2 regions of the Phytohabitans kaempferiae genome follow, and region 1 is predicted to be linked to the other one. Evidence: riboswitches for the same ligand, from Rfam matches in the RefSeq annotation. Region 1 holds a riboswitch; the other holds the start of a gene.
What was found. Region 1 has a riboswitch for cyclic di-AMP ahead of ACFFIA_RS31885 (C40 family peptidase). Riboswitches for the same ligand answer to the same signal wherever they lie in the genome.
Positions count from the first base shown of each region.

Region 2: another riboswitch for cyclic di-AMP. It lies ahead of ACFFIA_RS34955 (C40 family peptidase); the one in region 1 lies ahead of ACFFIA_RS31885 (C40 family peptidase).

Region 1 covers NZ_JBHLUH010000068.1:115,745-121,327, forward strand. Annotated here, with positions in the region: gene ACFFIA_RS31870 (helix-turn-helix domain-containing protein) at 1-137, shown strand, start outside; gene ACFFIA_RS31875 (helix-turn-helix domain-containing protein) at 163-1,011, shown strand; gene ACFFIA_RS31880 (DUF6232 family protein) at 1,115-1,717, opposite strand; cyclic di-AMP (ydaO/yuaA leader) riboswitch at 2,157-2,306, shown strand; gene ACFFIA_RS31885 (C40 family peptidase) at 2,315-3,274, shown strand; gene ACFFIA_RS31890 (DNA-3-methyladenine glycosylase family protein) at 3,432-4,364, shown strand; gene ACFFIA_RS31895 (sigma-70 family RNA polymerase sigma factor) at 4,544-5,545, opposite strand.
Region 2 covers NZ_JBHLUH010000077.1:38,922-44,504, reverse strand. Annotated here, with positions in the region: gene ACFFIA_RS34960 (N-acetylmuramoyl-L-alanine amidase) at 1-1,891, opposite strand, end outside; cyclic di-AMP (ydaO/yuaA leader) riboswitch at 2,336-2,469, shown strand; gene ACFFIA_RS34955 (C40 family peptidase) at 2,482-3,453, shown strand; gene dcd (dCTP deaminase) at 3,594-4,175, opposite strand; gene ACFFIA_RS34945 (pyridoxamine 5'-phosphate oxidase family protein) at 4,233-4,802, shown strand; gene ACFFIA_RS34940 (zinc metalloprotease) at 4,744-5,583, opposite strand, start outside.

The DNA.
Region 1 (5,583 bases):
TTCTCGCCCAGGATGTGCTCGACCGCCCCGCCGACGTGGCCGCATACCAGCAGACGTTCGACCGCCTCCGGGAGATGTCCCTGGAGCCCGAGGAGTCCCTCGCAAAGATCACCAAGGTGGCTGGCCAGCTCGGCTGAGCGGCGGAAACGCAGGAGCGGCGGCATGACTGCGACATATGGACCCACCGTCGGTCGGCGACGGCTCCGGTCCGCGTTACGCGCGGCGCGGGAGGCGGCGGGCCTCACCCAGGAGCAGGTCTCCCAGGAGATGGACTGGTCCCTCTCCAAGGTGATCCGGATCGAGTCCGGCGCGGTCGGCGTCTCCCCCATCGACGCGCGCGCCCTCCTGAAGCTGTACGGGGTGAGCGACCGGGAGCGGATCGACGAGCTGGTCGGGCTGGCCCGGTCCTCGCGGGCGCGCCGCTGGTGGTCGACGTACGCGGGGGCGCTCCCCGCGCCGTACACGGCGTACATCGGGCTGGAGGCGGAGACCTCGTCGGTGCTCTGCTACACGCCCACCAAGCTCCCGGCGCTCTTCCAGACCGAGGCGTACGCGGCGAAGGCGGTCCGCCGCGACCAGCCCGGTGGCGACGAGCAGAGCCAGGTGGAGGTGCGGCTCGCCCGCCAGCGCGAGGTGCTCGACAAGGCCGACCCGCCCCACATCACCGCGGTGATCGACGAGGCGGTGGTCCGGCGCATCGCCAACGACCCGCGCACCAAGCGCGAGCAGTTGGAGCGGCTCGTGTCGCTGGGCGCCCAGCCCAACATCACCATCCAGGTGCTGCCCTTCGCCGCCGGCGTCGACGGATTCCCCAACCCGTTCGCGATCCTCGAGTTTCCCGACCCGTCCGACGTCGTGATGTACGTGGAGAACGGCCTCGCCGACGACGTGGTCGACCAGCCCGACCTGGTGCGGCCGTTCCGGCACGAGTTTGAGCGGCTGCGCGAGATGGCGCTCAGCCCGGCCGAGACCCAGGAGATGATCAAACGGATCGTGGGCGGGCTCGAGTGAGCCCGCCCACGATCGGTGTGGCCCCCCGGCCCCACCTGCGCCCTTCATCCGGTCACTGCTGCCGCCTTGCCGGGCGGCTGCCGAACTTCGGGCGAAGTCTCTCCTATGGACGCATGCGCCACATGTTTACCGTCACCAGGGGCTCGGCCAGGCCGCCGAGCCGGTAGGCCTCCTGTGCCCGGAGCAGTGCCCGGGTCACCTGACCGTACTGCCGCTCCTCGTCGCTGCTGAAGAGCAGCACCGTCATGCCGCGGAACTCGCCCCACAGCTCGAAGGCCCTGGGCCGCAGGCGGTGGCCGATCGTCGCCACGAGGAATGGGATGAACGCCACCGCCGTGAGCGCCAGATATGCCTGGGCGCTCAGATCGTTGAAATCGGTGGTCACGCCGAGCGCGACCCCGATGGCGGCCAGCACGATCGCGGTCACCGTCACCGACCGAACGGTGAGCTGATGGTGCGGGCCCCGTGCCGTGTGCAGGTGGTGCAACTCGCCGACCGGAAAACGCCGACCACCGACGATGAACCAGTCGCGCGTCACCACGATGCCCGGCCGCTGGTAGAGCGGGCCGACTGATTTCGGGGTTGTTACGTCTACTGGTGTTACAGGCTGTGGTGCTGGTGACCGCGCGGGGTAGCGAGTAGTCTGCACTGCATGCCTCCTACGGCTCGTGAGGCGGGCTGGTGTGGTGGTCTTTGAGATCGGCACCTGGTGGCAGCCAGGTGCCGATCGTCTTTCGCGCTCCAGTGCCGCATCAGAGCTCTGTGCCGCCTTCAAACTGCGTTGCCGCTTGCGCGACCCAAGGGCCCTGTTGCCATTGTGCGAGATGCCATCTAGTCGAGGGAAGGGGCGCAATCAGCCACCTGGCAGATTGGAAGCGGTCTCCTAGCGGTACGGCGCCACTTTCCGCCCCCCATGTCCGATTTACCGGCACCGTCGCCCACCCAACGCGTAGAGCGACAAATCACCCATCACCCTTACGGCGACGTCACTCGGATCCACGAACTAATCACTATGAGTGACCTCGACATTTCGCTTATTGGCGGGCGTCAGTCACAAGTCACCCTCAGGCCACTTTCGCCCAACCGGCCCCGGCGCTAGGTTGGAGCCGCTGGTCCGGTCGTCAGTCACTCCCCCGGGTGGCGCCGGTCCGGTGCCGCCGAATCGCACGACGGTCACGCTCCGTCTGCGAATCGGGGACCCACCTTCTGCACTGGGGTGAATCCGCGAGCCGCGGTAGGGCGATCTTCCCGCCCGAACCCGTCAGCTAACCCGGTAGGCGGCGTTGGGGAAGAAGGTCACCGTTTGTCTTCCGCGCGGAAGCTGTTGCGCGCCCTCGTACTGGTCGCCCTCGGGTTCGGGCTGACCGTACCGGCCGCGGCGGCCCAGGCCGAGCCGTCACCCAGCGAGCTGACGGACCAGATCAACAAGGCGTCGACCGAGCTGGAGAAGGTCGTCGAGGCGTACAACAAGCTCAACGAGCAGCTCAAGCAGACCAAGGCCGCCTCGGCCGAGCTGGCCGCCAAGATGGGCCCGCTCGAGGCGCAGCTCGCCCAGGCTGACGCCGAGGTGGGCGCGATGGCGGCGGTGGCGTACCGCACCGGGCAGGTGGGCGCCGCGAGCGCGCTGCTCGACGGGAGCGGCCCCCTCGCCGACCGGCTCGGCATGCTCGACCAGCTCGCCCGCGACCGCCAGCGCCAGTTGGCCGGCTTCACGGCCGCCGAGCGGCGGTACACCGAGGAGAAGGCGAAGCTCGACGCCACGCAGGCCAAGCAGACCGCCCAGCTCAAAGAGCTCGCGGCCGGCAAGAAGAAGATCGAGGCGGATCTCAAGAAGCTGTACGAGATGCGGGAGCGGGCGTACGGCGCGGCCACCTCACCGAGCGGCGGCAAGTACACCGGCACCGTCCCCTCCGTCTCCGGCAAGGCCGGCGTGGCGGTGCGGTTCGCGTACGACGCGATCGGCAAGCCCTACGTGTGGGCGGCCGACGGCCCGAACGGGTACGACTGCTCCGGGCTCACGCTCGCCGCGTGGCGGGCGGCCGGCAAGCAACTGCCGCACAACGCCGCGATGCAATGGGACGCGGTGGCGCACATCGGCCGTGGTTCGCTCCAGCCGGGCGACCTCGTCTTCTACCGCGACCTCGGCCATGTCGCCATCTACGTGGGCAGCGGCAAGGTCATCCACGCGCCGACGTTCGGCGAGAGCGTCAAGCTGGCGTCGGTCGACATGATGAACCCGTACGGCTACGGCCGGGTCCGCTGACCCGCCCGAAAAATCTTCAACTGCGCCGATCAGGGACAGGGGATCGCGGTTCGCTCGCGGACACGCCGGTCTCCTGCCCTTGGTCGACGCATGAATCCCTGATCGGCGAGGTACCGGGCCGGCGGGAAGTGTCGTACCGCGGGCGCACCGTCGGGGCATGACTGAGCGCACCGATGCGAGCACGGCCGTGAGCCTGGCCGCCGAGCCGTATTCGTTCGACCTGTCCCTGCGCGCCCTCGCCGGCTTCGCGCCCACCGCCGGCGGCCACGTGATCGCCGGCGGCCGCGTGCGCAAGGCGTTCCTGCTCGGCGCCGACGCCGTGGTCGCCGAGGTGGGCCCCGGCGCCCCGGGCTCCGGCCCCGCAGTCACGCTCCACGCCGAGCGCCACCTGTCACCCGGGGAGCGAGCGGCGGTGCACCAGGCCGTCGGGCGGTGGCTCGGCCTCGACGACGACCTCACTGGCTTCCTCGACGTGGCCGAGCGCGACCCGGCCATGGCCACGCTGCTGCGCGCCGCACACGGGCTGCACCAGGTGCGTTTCGGCTCGCTCGCCGAGGGCACCGTCTACTTCGCACTGATCCAGCGCAGCACGCAGTGGTACGCGGCGGCCCGCAAGCGCCGCGTCGCCGCCGAGCTGGGGCCACGGCTCCGGCTCGACGGCGTGGAGCACGTCGCCTTCCCTTCGCTCGCCACCGTCTCCGCGCTGGACGACCGCGACCTGATCCGGTTCGCGGGCAGCCGGCTCCGCGCCGCCCGCGTCCGCGAGGTGGTCGACGGCGTGGCCGCGCTCGATGAGGAGTGGCTGCGCACGGGCCCCTACGACGAGGTGCGCAAGGCACTGCTCGCCGTTCCGGGCATCGGCACCTTCACCGCGCACGCCCTGCTCCTGCGAGTGCTCGGCCGTCCCGACGACGTCCCGCTGGAGATGGCCCAGTTCGAAGACGCGGCCCGCCGGCTCTACGGCGATCCCCCGCCCAGCCCGGCCGAGCTGCGCGCGGCCTACGGGCCGTTGGTCGGCTGGTGGGCCTACTACGCCCGCACCGCCGCCTCCTGGCTCCCGCAAGACACCGCCGTCGCCGTTCCGGCCTAGGGCCTAGTGCCCACCGGAGTTCACCGGTTGACCGGCGGTCCCTTCGGCCGCTGGTCACCGGCAGCCGCGAGACCCGCGCCCCGCGCCGAAGAGGCTGCCCGGGCGCGGGCCCTCGGGACAGACGAGCGGCCGGCGTCCGATGTGGACGCCGACCGCTCGGTGGGCTGATGGGGGTGGTGTCAGGCGGCCTGTAGGCCCTCGGCCCGAGCCAGCTCGCGGAGCCGGCCCAGTGCCTGGATCTCCAGCTGGCGGATCCGCTCACGGGAGAGGGAGAAGCGCGAGGCGACCTCGGTGAGCGAGTGCTCGCGCCCGTCCTCCAGGCCGTAGCGTGCCCGCATGATGCCGGCCGACCGGTCGTCGAGGTGGTTGAGCAGACCCTCGATGCGCTGGCGCTCAAGGGCGGTCAGCACGACCTCCTCCGGCGACGGCGCGTCGCTGTCGGCCACCAGGTCGCCGAGGTTGGTGTCGCCGTCGTCGCCGACCGGCGTGTCCAGCGACACGGTGTCCTGCGACCAGCGCACCAGCTCGTGCACCCGCTCGACCGGCACGCCCAGCGCCACCGCGATCTGCTCCGGCTCCGGGTCGGAGCCGAGCTCGCGGGTCAGCTGGCGAGCCACATTACGCATCCGGTTGACGTCTTCGACCAGGTGCACCGGCAGCCGCACGGTGCGCTCCTGCTGGGCGATCGCCCGGCTGATCGCCTGGCGGATCCACCACGTCGCATAGGTCGAAAACTTGAAACCGCGCTCGTAGTCGAACTTCTCCACGGCGCGCACCAGGCCGGTGTTGCCCTCCTGGATCAGGTCGAGCATCGGCATCCCCGACCGCACGTAGCGGCGGGCGATCGACACGACCAGCCGAAGGTTGGCCCGTATGAAGAGATCCTTCGCGCGCTCGCCCTCGAAGACGATGCGCTCCAGCTCCTCCTGCCCGACGCCCTTCGGGATCTGCCCCTCGTCGAGCAGGTGCTCGGCGTACAGCCCGGCCTCGATGGCCTTCGAGAGGTCGACCTCGGTAGCGGCGTCGAGCAGTGGCGTCCGGGAGATCTCGTGTAGGTAGACACCAACCAGGTCGCGCTCTTCGGCGACCTCGTCGGTGCGCATCACCACATTGCTTTCCACGTTGCTCACGATCCCCTCGCTCGCCCCTGTTGCTCTCTTGCGTGCGGTCCCCACGTTCATCAGCCCTCCCCCGTAATCTCCGCTATCCCCCGCGGTGC
Region 2 (5,583 bases), on a different contig from region 1:
CCTGGATGTACCTCTTGTCGCCCCGGATGACTGTCCAGTCGCCCGGTGACGAGCCGTCGAAGGTCACCGCCCGGTAGTACTCGCTCGGCAGCACGTTTCCGACCACGTAACGCTGCCCAGCCGAGAGCGTGTACTGCAAGGGCGTGATCGCCTGGTAGGGCACGCCCTCCGGGTAGGCTGCCTCCTCGGGGTAGGCACGCCCGTACACCGGGATCGTCGCCCTCCCCGCCTTGGGCGTCACCACGAGGCCGGTGGCCCACTTGGCCGTGGGGGCCGAGCGGGGGTTGTGAAACCACGCCTTCTGCCCGAGGTACCAGATCGCCGTCCAGTCGCCCTGGCGGTCGGCCACCGCGTACGTCTGCCCGGCCGAGGCCCGCGCCCCGTGGTCGGAGACGTGCATCGTGGCGTTCTCGCCGCCGGGGCGGAGCCCGATGTCCCTGACCAGCGGCGCGGTGGCGTCCGGCGCGGTGTGCAGGACGACCGCCGACGAGCCGCGCGGCGGGCAGGGCGCGATCGGGTCGCCACCGCACCCCACGAAGGCCGGCTTGTTGGTCGCGAAGTCCGGGTCGATCGTCACCAGCCCGCTCCCCGGCCATCCCGTCGTGCGGAAGGGGGCCTTGAGCAGGTCGAAGTAGTGCGCCCAGTCCCAGTACGGGCCCGGGTCCCAGTGCATCCCCCGCACGGTCGAGGGGACGGTGCCGGGCACGTTGTCGTGGCCGATGATGTGGTTGCGGTCGAGCGGGATGCCCAGCCGCAGCGCGAGGTGCCGCACCAGCTTGGCCGACGTGCGGTACATCGCCTCCGTGTACCACGTGCCCTGCGCCGCGAAGCCCTCGTGCTCGAGGCCGATCGCCTTCGCGTTGACGTACCAGTTGCCGGCGTGCCAGCCGACGTCCTTGGCCTTGACGTGCTGGGCGATGTGGCCGTCGACCGAGCGGAGCGTGTAGTGCCAGCTCACGTACGTGGGGTCGAGCACGAGGTTGACCGACGGCTGGAAGTAGCCCTCGGTGTCGTGGATGACGATGTACTCGATCTTCTGCTGCTGCGGCCGGTTGCCCTTGTCGTGGTTGCCGTAATCGCTGCCGCCCAAGTCCTGGTAGGGCGCGGGGATCCACTCGCACGAGATGTCGGTGGGGCACTCTAGGCCGTCGGGGCGGGCCAGCTCGCGCAGGCCCAGCTTGGCCAGCCAACTGCGGGCGGGGCGCACGTCGCGCGCGGCCAGCGTCACGCGGTGCCCGTCGTCGGTCACCCGGCTCGCGCCGGCCTGGATCGTCGCGAAGACCTCGTCGGCGAAGGCCGCCGCGGCGTCGGCGCTGTCCGCGCCGCTGTACCTGGCCACCGCGCCATACCAGGCCGCGGGGTCGCTCGCGCTCCCCACCGGTCCACCAATGCTTTCCTGGTACGAAGCGAGGAGTGCCGCCCCGCCGGCGATGTTCGCCTCGGGGGCGGTGCGCAGGGCTTCCGCGGAGGCGCCGGTGATCGCCGCGGCGCGGTCGAGCGTCCGCAGCGCCTCCGGAGCCGGTGCCGGCATGCGACCGGAGTCGACCTCGCGGGCCGGGCGGCTGTCGTCGCCGCGCGGGTCCTCCCCGTCGTGGTCGTGGTGGTTGCCGCCGGGCAGTGACACGACGTGTTCGGCGTCGGTGAGGTGCATCGGGCCGTAGCCGCCGCTGGTGCTCGGCGTGCCGGCGTTGGCGTCCCAGCGCGACTCCAGGTAGGAGACGCCGAGCAGGACGCTTTCCGGCACGCCGTACTCGGTGGCGGCGGCCGCGTACTCCCGCTGCCTGGTGTCGCCGCCGGCAGGGCTGGACGCGGGGACAGAGGTGGCCGGCACGAGGGTCGCCGCCCCGACCACCACGGTAGTGAGGGCGATGCGCGCTGTCAGGTTGTGCATCAGGACCTCCGTTCGGGGGATGGGCTCACCCTGGCCCGCCCGCCGATAGGCGTCAATAGATTGCGCGAGATGTGGCGTGCTTGCAAAAAAGCTTCATCCTCCCGCGAGGAGATGTCCGTCTAGCCGCGAATCTCCACAATCGAGCACTCTTGCACAGAATGCACATGACGCGCCGGTGGGCCCGTGAGTTGTCGATCGTGCGACGGGGAGCGATCGGAGTGCCACTAAGTGTGTCCACTGTGAACTCCGAACCGTTCGAATCGGTGGAGGGCCAACCTCTGCGATGTGTTCCCGGCCATTGACCGGGACCGTTTCGATACACGCGGCGCTACCGGTTGGTATACGCAACGAAAGGGTTGTCCACAGCGCTTGCGCGGGCGAATGCGCCGCTCCTACCCTTGGGGATCGTTGAGCCGGAGGTCGGCCTCCCAGCGTGGGAGACCACGGCTCAGCCCGCCGAGTCGGAGTGAAACGAGCCGGGGACCCAAGCACCTCGGGGTGAATCCGCGATAAGCGGTAGGGCGCGCTCTCCCGCCCGAACCCGTCAGCTAACCCGGTAGGCGGCCCAGGGAGAAGGAGTAACGGCTCCGGTGGCACGCTATGCCGCGCGTCGCACCGTAATCACCGCTCTCGTCGCCATCGCGACCGTGCTTTCCACCGGCACTGTGGCACGCGCCCAGCCGACACCTGCCGAGATCGAAAAGCAGATCGACGAGGCGTGGGTCAAGCTCGAGCCGATCGCCGAGAAGCACAACGCGACGCGGCAGGACCTCGCGGTGAAGCGGGAGAAGGCGCAGGCGCTCGCCAAGAAGATCGCCCCCCTCCAACTGCAGATCGACCTCGCGATGGCGAAGGTCGGGGAGTACGCGGCCGAGCAGTACAAGGGCGGCAACTTCTCCGCGCTCAACGCGATCCTCACCACTGGGTCGCCCACGACGTTCGCCAACCAGCTGGAGATACTCGACGTCTTCGCCCGCCGCTCGCAGGCGGACATCCAGCAGGTGGTCGAGCTTCGCGAGCGCTACGCCGCGCAGAAGGAGCCGCTGGATGTGCTCGTCGGGCAGCTGACCGAGGAAGAGGCACAGCTGGCGGCGAAGAAGAAGCAGATCGACACCGAGATCACCAAGCTCGAGAAGATGCGCCTCGACGCGTACGGCGCGGGCGGTGGCGTCGGTGCACTGCGCCCGGCCGCCTGCCCGGTCTCGTACGACGGCAGCGCCGGCACCAAGGCGGCCAAGTTCGCCTGCGCCCAGATCGGCAAGTCGTACGTGTTCGGCTCCGAGGGCCCCAACTCGTACGACTGCTCCGGCCTCACGATGAAGGCCTGGAGCGCGGCGGGCGTCGGCCTGCCCCACAACGCGGCCCGCCAGCGCAACTCGGTGCCGTCGGTGAGCCGGAGCAACCTCAAGGTCGGCGATCTCGTCTTCTACTACAGCGACCTGCATCATGTCGGCATCTATGTCGGCGGTGGCTACATCGTCGACGCGTCCAAGCCGGGCGTGCCGATCAAGATGCGCACGATCAACGCCGCGCCGATCCACAGCTATGGACGACCCGGATAAGCGTTACCCGCCCCCCGTGGCCGCGCCTGTCGCGTGTTTCCCCCGTCACGCGACCCGCACCGGCCAGTAAAAGGAGATGCCCTCCCATCCATCCGGGGTGGGAGGGCGTTTCCTGCCGCTGGTGGGCTCAGGCGCTGTCGTTATCGCGAGGTCGGCCAGGTGCGCCAGTTCTTCCACGCGCGGCTCGGGGTCGGGCCGCGCTGGCCCTGGTAGCGCGAGCCGTAGACGGTCGAGCCGTATGGATGCTCGGCCGGCGACGAGAGCCGGAAGATGCAGAGCTGGCCGATCTTCATGCCCGGCCAGAGCGTGATCGGCAGGTTGGCCACGTTGGACAGCTCGAGCGTCACGTGGCCGCTGAAGCCGGGGTCGATGAAGCCCGCGGTCGAGTGCGTGAGCAACCCCAGCCGCCCCAGGCTCGACTTCCCCTCCAGCCGGCCGGCGAGTTGCTCGCCGAGGGAGATGACCTCCAGCGTCGAGGCCAGCACGAACTCGCCGGGATGCAGCACGAACGGCTCGCCGCTCGGCACCTCGACCTGCGAGGTGAGCTCGTCCTGCTGCACTGACGGGTCGATGTGCGTGTACAGGTGGTTGTTGAACACGCGGAAGAGCCGGTCGAGCCGCACGTCGATGCTCGACGGCTGGACCAGCGCCGGCTCGAACGGGTCGAGCGCCAGGTTGCCCGCCTTGATCTCGATGACGAGGTCACGGTCGGAGAGCAGCATCAACACACCATAGGGGATTCCCACCACGGTCGAACGTATGTTCGATAGAATGCTGCCATGGCATCCTGGTCCGACTTCCGCGCCGACGAGCCCCGCCTGGCGGAGGCTGTCCGCGCCCTCATGCAGCAGTACGGCCCTGGTCTGGGCTACCTGGCGACCGTGCGCGCCGACGGGGGCCCGCGGGTGCATCCGGTTTCGCCGGTGATCACAGACGACGGGCTCTACTGCTTCGTCGTCGACTCGCCCAAGCGGCGTGACCTCGAGCGCGACGGGCGATACGCGCTGCACTCGTTTCCGCCGGAAGACAGCGACGACGAGGCCTACCTCGCCGGCCGCGCGACCGTGGTCACCGACCGCGCCAAGGTCGCCCGCCTGGCCGGCCACCTCCGGGCGGCGCCACAGGTCGACTGGCGGCTGTTCGAGTTTTCGGTCGACGTCGCGATGGTCGCCCGCCACGGCTGCAACGGCGCCACGCCCTTCGCGGTCGAGCCGCCCGCCCGGCCCGCTGTGCAGGTGTGGCTCGACCCGTCCGCGGCGTCGGCCGAGCCCTCAGCCGAGCCCGCGCGCACTATGGTGCACGAAATGCGTCCCAGCCACTCAGCATGCGCGACGCCTGGTCGGGTGTGAACTCGTACATGCAGGCGTCCGTGCTGTAGTCCATGTAGTTGTGGATAGGGTCCTCGCCGGGGTCCTCCGTGCACGTGTCCCGCCCTTCGGGGCAGCCGCGTGCCTGGGATGCCTCGGCGGGCGTGTCGTCGACGAGGTCGCCGTCTTCTGTGCAGCCGTTCTGGAAGGTGTGGAAGAGGTTGAGCCAGTGCCCCACCTCGTGCACAGCGGTGTCGCCCTCGTTGTAAGGGAGTGACGTCCCGCCCGGCAGCGACTCGCCGAGGATGACGACGCCGTCGCTGGCATCCAGGGCCGGCTGGGGGTAGGTCGCCCAGCCGAGGAGGCTGTCGCTGAGGTCGGCGACGTAGATGTTGAGCGTCTCCATGCCGCCGACCCGCAGCGCCGCCTTCATCTCCCGCTCGGCCGCCGACTGGTAGATGATCGGATACCAGGCGGGGTTGACGACCCGGTCGATCCGCACCAGCTCGAAGGCAAACTCGGTCACCGCTCCGTAGGCCGCGTTCAGCACGTCGATCTGCGCCGTGACCATCGAGTCGGGGATGTTGCCCCCTTCACGCGTGGCGTCCGCGGATATCAGGTGCACGATGACCGGGATCGTGACCGTCGCCATGGTCCGCGGCCTGCCCGCCAAGCCTCTTCGCGCGAGCGCCTGCTCGGTGAGGCGCTGCAGCTCCTGGACCTGGTCGGCGGTGAGGTGGTTGGGATCGTGCAGCCCCGCGGCGGCCTGCGGACCCGGCCGCGCCCGGGCCGCGCTGAGCGTGTGGTCGACGTCTGGCCGCGC